2 regions of the Flavobacterium sp. C4GT6 genome follow, and region 1 is predicted to be linked to the other one. Evidence: riboswitches for the same ligand, from Rfam matches in the RefSeq annotation. Region 1 holds a riboswitch; the other holds the start of a gene.
The links. A riboswitch is a leader RNA that binds a small molecule or an ion and turns the genes downstream of it on or off. The one in region 1 is predicted to bind cobalamin.
Positions count from the first base shown of each region.

Region 2: it holds a riboswitch for cobalamin, as region 1 does, so the genes downstream of both, V3Z67_RS15090 (TonB-dependent receptor plug domain-containing protein) here and V3Z67_RS02060 (ATP-binding protein) in region 1, are expected to answer to the same signal.

Region 1 is NZ_JAZGZU010000001.1:446,922-450,976, reverse strand. Features, by position in the region: gene V3Z67_RS02080 (DUF5694 domain-containing protein) at 1-332, opposite strand, end outside; gene V3Z67_RS02075 (DUF7660 family protein) at 381-638, opposite strand; gene V3Z67_RS02070 (hypothetical protein) at 646-1,239, opposite strand; gene V3Z67_RS02065 (acyl-CoA thioesterase) at 1,298-1,681, opposite strand; gene V3Z67_RS02060 (ATP-binding protein) at 1,697-2,395, opposite strand; cobalamin riboswitch at 2,496-2,676, opposite strand; gene V3Z67_RS02055 (DUF7935 family protein) at 2,725-3,249, opposite strand; gene V3Z67_RS02050 (ATP-dependent helicase) at 3,439-4,055, shown strand, end outside.
Region 2 is NZ_JAZGZU010000015.1:45,570-49,624, reverse strand. Features, by position in the region: gene V3Z67_RS15095 (YncE family protein) at 1-924, opposite strand, end outside; gene V3Z67_RS15090 (TonB-dependent receptor plug domain-containing protein) at 944-2,776, opposite strand; cobalamin riboswitch at 2,809-3,011, opposite strand; gene V3Z67_RS15085 (ABC transporter substrate-binding protein) at 3,060-4,055, shown strand, end outside.

The sequences.
Region 1 (4,055 bases):
TGTTTTTTTGCAATAGGAAAAGCGATATTAAAAATCTCTCTTCTGCTGGAAGTGTTTAAAATCCCTTTTACATAAAGATTATACATACTGTCTATTTCAGGTTGATTTTCCGGAAGCTCCTCAACCATGATGCAGTCAGGTTTGTACTTGCCAATTAAATCAATCACTTCATTTATTTCAGTTTTTCTTTTATCAGATTTGATATCAGTATTAGGATTATCTTCCTTATATATCTGGCTAAAATGGTCTGTTCCCAGTATAACGATATCAGTTTTTTGTGAAAATACTGTAGTACAAATAAAAAGTAATAATAGCGGTAAGGCTTTCTTCATAGTTGTTTTTGTTTTTATAAATATAACAAAAACAATTGGTTAAAGAGGTCATTCGTAAACAATAGCACCTTTTAGCATGTCTGCAAATACCTGCCAGTCTGCAGTCTCGGGGCTTCTGTCCTGTTTAGTGTTTTTATAATACTTAGGTATATCATCAGCGTAAGCAGACAGTGCTTCCAAAAAAGATTCGAGGGTGTTATTCTCCCAATCTTCCGGTTTTGAGGCGTAGTATTTATGCAGAAGTTTTAAAAACTCAACAAAATCTTTCCTACTTGTAATCTGTTTACTATAGAGTTCATCTGTCATCTGTTAATTATCCTATTTTAATAGTCTTTACTGCTGCTTCAAACTCTTTAGAGCGGTCTTTTCCGTTTATCTCATCGGTAAAATTAAGATGGAAAACATAATTGTTATAAGGTATTACATAAGTAAAACTGCGTATAGTTGTAGTTTTTCCGTTTACCATCATGGAGTAGGTAGCTACATAGCCTATACTTTTAATACCCGCAATTTTTACCTCTTTAGGTTTTTTAACCAGTTTATAGTCAGGTTGGAATTTCTTCTGTATTTTAACATTGTTCTCGGTAGCTTTCAGCAGTACTTTAAAATCTTTTTCATAATTACTGGCTACATTAAACTGCATTTTAGGGATGTAATTACCACCTTCTTTTATCGTTTCCCTATCATAAAACAGGGTAAGGAAAACCGAGTTACTGTCATCCAGTATTTTTTTACGTTCGGTTTTGCTAAGCTCAATTTCGGCAGGGAATCCGTTACGGTTATCTTCCCACCAGGTTTGTGGTATTTCGATAGTAATACCAAAACCTTTGTTATGATATATTTTTTGGGCAAAAGCCGAACTAAGGCATAAAAAAATAAGAGAGGCAGTAAATATCTTTTTCATCATAATGTTTTATAAAACAAACATAAACAAAAAAGGCATCCAATGGAAGGATGCCTTTTAATTAAAGTATTTTTACAGGGACTTTATTTTCATCTATAGCGACAAAAGTAAACTCGCCGTTTACTGCTTTTTCCCTTGTATTTTCATACATCTGTTCTACATAAATCTCTACACGTACTTTAAGACTGGTAGTTCCTACATAGGTAACCTTACCAATAAGCTCAACTATAGTACCTGCAGGAATGGGTTTCTTGAAATCAATACGATCACTACTTACTGTTACCATACGCTGACGACTGTAGCGGGTAGCTGTTATAAAAGCAACCTCGTCCATAAGGTGCATGGCGGTACCTCCAAAAAGAGTATCATAGTGATTTGTTGTGTTTGGAAAAACCGCTTTAAAGATTCGGGTTTCCGATAGTTTTATTCTTACTTCAGATGTCATATTTATGATGGTTATTTATTGTGGAATCAAATCGCAAAACCAGTATCCGGTTTTTGTACTGTGGTTGTTATATTCTCTGTAAATCGTTTCACCAATGGTAAAATCTACAGGTTTTTTAAAGTAGGGAGCATCAAAGCAAAAAGTATGGAACTCTCCGTTCTCACCGCAGGGGTCAACATCATCGGGTAGTTCATTTATAAAATCGTGATCTATAATTCGACCTACAAATGATTTATCCAGTTTTGTACCGTTAACACAAACCGTTATGGTTTTAAAACCCAGGTCTATAAACTCCTTTAATAGTTTTTTAGTGTCTTTTTTCCATAAAGGGAAAACTGCTTTTATACCATAAGGTTCCAGTTGTTTTTCCCTGTATACCTTAAGGTCTTCCAAAAAAATATCACCAAAAGCAGCGGTAGTGTATCCTTCATCTATAAGTTCCTGAACCTTATTTTTCATAATGGTTTCATACTCCTCATTGGTAGGTTGAAGCGGAAGCTCTATAGTCGTACCTAGTATCCCTATGGCTTCAATTTGCTGTAGCAAGAGTTCTTTACGTAATCCATGCATACTAACACGATCATAGTGAGAGTTTACAGATGTAAGCAGACAGTCTACACTATAGTTACTGTCATTTAACAGATAATGAAGAGCAAGTGCACTGTCCTTACCGCTACTCCAGTTAAAATACGTTTTTTGTGTGTTCTCCGGCACGTGTATATTTTTTAAGCTTTTACGGAGATAAAATGAAGACACAGTAGTTACAGTCCAAAAAGGAGTACAATTACCGGACATCACTTTAACCGCGAAAGCATAGTCATTATTTAGTAAGGCAGGTCTCCTGGCTTGTACATTTTATCGCCCTTCCCGCTAAATATAGCAGTGGTTTATTACGATAAAACTGTTTTGTACTTTACAGTTGCGCGACAGCCCGTGATTTCCACACGATTCCCTATTAATTTGCGTTAAGCAAAACCTTTTGGCAAATATAAAATAAAAAGGCATCCTTTTCAGGATGCCTTGTAAAATATTGTAAATTGGCATTATTGCCACATTTCGGCTACTTCATTTTTTAGGTAAGCTACAGCTATGCTGCTAGGGCTTTGCGTGTCAAACAAATCGGTAAGTATAACTTCTCTTAGTTTGTTTGCAGTATCTACCTTTTCACTCATGTTGGTTTTACGAATCATTTGGATAGTAGCATTTTTAGCAGTAGTGATAATATCCCAACTTTCGGCAGAAACATAAATTTGTTGTGTAAGGTTATGCTCGTATTCCTGCTCAATTTGTGCAATTACATATTCTTCATAATCATGTTTGTTTGATGATTGCGGAGCAATTCTTACAAGTAGTTTTGAAGGATTTATCCTTTCAAGGAAAAGTACTAATCTTTCATATGCCTGTAGTCGTAATGGCATAGCATTTTTTTGTGCTTCTTTGTGAATAAGGTATCGGCGGCGACTTTCTTCGTTTTTGCGTTGTGCATCAAAAAAATAGTAGGCAACAAGTCCTACTATTATTGAAGGTAGCGTATATGCCAGTATTTCAATAAATTTTGTAATATCCATGTTTAGTAATAGTTTGGTGTAATAGACTAACGTAGTTTGTTGATATAAAATTGTGAAAGGCGAAAATAATTAAATACTTTTTGTAAGATAAAATTATTGTGAATAATTTTTAACAAAACACAACTACTGAAACTATAATTAGGGTTTATTTCCCCACTAAAAATAACTATTTTTGCTTTTTTGGAAGTTATGACGGAAATTGAAAAGTATATAAGCCAGTTAAATGAAGCGCAAAGGGCTCCGGTTTTGCAAAAAGACGGACCTATGATTGTAATTGCAGGTGCAGGATCGGGTAAGACAAGGGTACTTACACTGCGTATTGCTTACCTTATGAGTCAGGGGGTGGATGCCTTTAATATTTTGGCACTTACCTTTACTAATAAGGCTGCGCGTGAAATGAAAAACCGTATTGCGGGTATTGTGGGTAACTCTGAGGCTAAAAACCTTTGGATGGGAACATTCCACTCTATATTTGCCAAAATACTCCGTTTTGAGGCCGATAAGCTTGGGTATCCGTCAAACTTTAGTATTTACGACAGTCAGGATAGTGTGCGCCTTATTTCGTCTATCATTAAGGAAATGCAACTGGATAAGGATGTATACAAGCCAAAACAGGTATTAAGCCGTATTTCCAACTACAAGAATAACCTTATTACGGTTAAGGCTTATTATAACAATCCTGAATTGCAGGAAGCCGATGCCATGTCCAAAAAACCAAGAATGGGTGAGGTATACGAGCAGTATGTAGAGCGTTGCTTTAAGGCCGGAGCAATGGACTTTGATGACCTTTTGCTTCGTACAAATGA
Region 2 (4,055 bases), on a different contig from region 1:
AGCAATGTATACCTTACCTTCACTTACATTAAACCCATACATTGCACCATATTGAGAATCTGACTCATAGCTAAATAAAGCTTCTGTAGGTAATGTATTTGAGTTCAAAGGTAAGCTATAAACGCTGGTTCCAACAGTATAGTATATAGAATTATCAGAAATTGTAAGATTTTTTGCACCAGACATCTCAGCAGTAAGCTCAATAGTACCGCTAACGGTATTGTTTGCAAGGTTTATTCTGCTTATTTGAGTATCACCCATTACATATAAAGCGCCATCTTCTTCATCAAATGAATTTGGAGAATCACCAAGTTCAATAACTGCCTCAACAGTATTGTTTGCCGGGTTGAATACAGTTACCGATGTTCCGCTACCGTAGTATCCGTTAGCAATGTAAAGCTTACCGTTTTCTGTAAGTACCCTTTCAGCATAGTTATTAAGTTCTACTGTAGATGTAGTAAAGCTTGTAAGATCAATCACTGTTAGGAAATCATCCGGATCTGTATAATCAGATGTGTTAGTGATATAAGCTTTACCGTTAATAACCGCACCATAACGAGGGTTACTGAAACCTGTTTCGATACTTGCAACAAACTCAAAAGTATTTCTGTTTACTACAGTTACTTTATTTGCCTGACCAGAGATGATAAATGCATAATCATCACTAAAAAACATTGACTGCAGGTAAGTACCTATAGCAGGAGCATCAGGGTTTACAGCAGTAAATATATCCTGTTCTACAGTACCGTCGTTACCAATAAAAGAAACAGTACCTGTAGACGGGTTGCTGTTACCTTCGTTTAGTACAAAAGTTCCGTTCTCATAAGCACCCGAAGCAACAGATACGTTATCGTCGTCACTGCTACAGGATACAAAAAATAAAGAACCGGCCAATAGGGCAAATAATGAATTCTTAAGTTTCATAATAGTTGTTAAGTTTAAGTTAGAGTTTTAAAGTGAAATAAAAATTAAAGTTTCTGCCTGGCATTTGCCTGCTGTCTACACTAACATAATCAGCATTCCAAATATTAAGCACCTGTGCTCCCAGTTTATAAGTAGTCGTTTTTCCAAAAGTATATTCGGCACCAAAGTTACCTGTAGTATAGGCATCTATATTGTACCTCGAGTTGTTGTCCGATCTTGTAAACACCTCTCCGGTATATAAAAACTGATAGTAGGCAGTAAGTTTTTTATACCCGTAAGACAATGCCCCCGATGCCTTGTGGTAAGGCACATAAATAAGCTGATTGCCTGTATCTTCGTTCTCACTACGGGTATAACCATACACTGCGGTAAGCCCCAGTTTGTGTGCATTAAACTCCCTGTTGTATTTAAATACCGTTTCTATACCGTAGGTTTTAACCCTATCGGTATTTTGTGGTCGCCACACACTACCTGTAGGCAGCCAGCGCAGCATATCCTTAAGTTTTATATAATAGCCAGTTACGCTTAGGCTAGCATTTTTAATGGTAAACTCGTTACCTATTTCTCCCTGTATTGAACTTTCGGGTTTCAAATCGGTATTACCGCTACCCTGCCAGTATAAATCCTGAAAGGTAGGTATCCTGAAGTTTTTAGATCCGTTTACCCTTAGCATATAAAAATCGGAAAAACGGTATTTTGCTCCTGCCGAATACAAAAACGGACTCTCATAATTATTTGTAGCCTCTTTTCTTATACCCGTCTCATACATTAATTTACCAGTAACCGAATGACTAAACAGTACACTTGCCGAACCTATATGCCTTTCGGCACCTTCAAGACTGGAACCATATCCTTTGGTTTGGGTAAAATTCAATACCGAGTTCAGTTTCATCTTACTGTTAATCTGGAAGAGCAGGTCGTACTTCCCTATTATGGATTCTGATTTTCCGTAGGTATAACTGTCTCTATAAATATTATCAAAGTATTTGTACTTCTCACTCAGGTAAGCTGCCTTTAGTTTTGAGGTAAACCTGCCATAATAGCCTGTCCACTCCAGCATGTTCCTGGTGTCAAAATTATCATACTTCGTTCTTGTTTCCGATGGAAATATGAGTGAAAAATGCCTCTCCCCCTCAAACAAGTAGCTATAATAGATAAGGACATTTTTTTGATTGATTTTATAACCCACAGTAGCCGAAGCACTGTTGTTATAATACTGCCCGTTAAGATTATGTCCATCCTTACCTACGTAATCATAGTCGTTGTCAGAGCTGTTTCGGGTAAAGCTAAGCGATGTACTAAACCTATCACTAGCTATAGTCCCTGCATAATGCAGCCCCAGTGTATTAAAGCTGCCGTAGTTTGCCCTAAGCTCGTTAGTGAATTTTTCTTTATACTCAAGTTCATTGTTCAGGTGAATACTCCCCCCTATGGCGCTACTACCATAAATAACGCTTCCGCCCCCTGCCCTTACATCTATGGCATTAAAGTCGCGGGTATTTATTACGTTAAAGTCGGTTTGCCCGTTTAACTGAGAGTTTATATTTATACCGTTCCATATCACAGCGGTTTGCTGAGCGGTTGTTCCCCTGAATGACGGAGACGACACCATACCCAGTCCGTTTTCCTTAAAGTAAATGGTGGTATTGTAATTTAAAAATGAGGTAAGCGATGCCTGATTGATCCCAATAACCGAATCATTTAACACCAGTACCTGCTGTGTATTGGAGAAATCGCGTAGTTGCGTGTCTGATATTATCAGCTCTTTCAAAGGGACAATAGTATCCTGTTGCGCCCATAACTGGTGGCACAATACAAGAGTTAATACAAAAATGAGTCTGTTAAATGTCATAATTTCCAGAACCTTTTTTCCCGAAGGTTCGATAATTGTTAACACTAAAGGCAGGTCTCCTGGCTTGCGTACTGTTGTTTACCTTCCCGCCTATACAGGCAGTGGCTCGCAGTTAACAACAGCCTCCCGAAAGGGATATAGCTTACAGTTGCGGGAACAGCTCAGGTATTGCACCTGATTCCCTTTTAATACAGTGTGCGGCCGGCACACTATAACCTAAAGTTGGGTGCAAATATAGGATTAATATTGAAATTTATACATTTGCAGCAGCTTAATATTTGTTATGAAAATCTTACACTACCCTATTCTTCTTTTTTTATTACTGACAGTAACAGGCTGTAAAAAACAGGAAAAAGCACACGAAGAAACTACCGAAACTGTAGAAAATTCAATAGTTTACGCCAAAGGGCTGGAACTATATAAACATCACGGTTATACTGTAGTAAAAGTGACTAACCCGTGGCCTGATGCTACGGAAACCTTCACTTATGTGATGCAGCAAAAAGATGCTGTTGTGCCCGATAGTCTTAAAAAATATACTACGTTACAGGTACCTTTACAGTCAATTGTGGTAACCTCAACAACACATATACCGGCACTGGAAATGCTTGGTGTGGAAAACACTTTGGTAGGCTACCCCGGTACTGATTTTATTTCAAGTGAAAAGACCAGAAAACGTATTGATACTGGACTGGTTAAAGACGTAGGTCAGAATGAAAGGCTGAATACAGAGATTATGATTGACCTCTCCCCCGATGCTGTTGTGGGCTTTAGTATAAGCAGCAACAACAAATCCATGAACACCCTGCAAAACAGTGGGCTAACCGTTTTATACAATGGTGACTGGACAGAGCAAAGCCCGCTGGGAAGAGCCGAATGGATTAAGTTTTTCGGGGCACTTTACAGCAGGGAAAAAGAAGCCGATATTATTTTTAAACAGATAGTAAAAGATTATAATGAAGCTAAAAAAATAGCCCAAAACACTACCGAAAAACCTACAGTTATGGCAGGTGCAATGTTTCAGGATCAATGGAACCTGCCACAGGGAGGAAGCTGGGTAGCACAGTTTTTAAAAGATGCTAATGCCGACTATCTTTGGAAGGATACAGATGGGACAGGAAGCCTTAGCCTATCATTTGAAACCGTACTGGATAAAGCCGAAAATGCCGAATATTGGATTGGACCAAACAGCTATACCTCTCTTAACGAAATGACAGATACCAATCCGCATTACGGACAGTTCCAGTCGTTTAAAAACAAGAAAGTATATTCCTTTGGT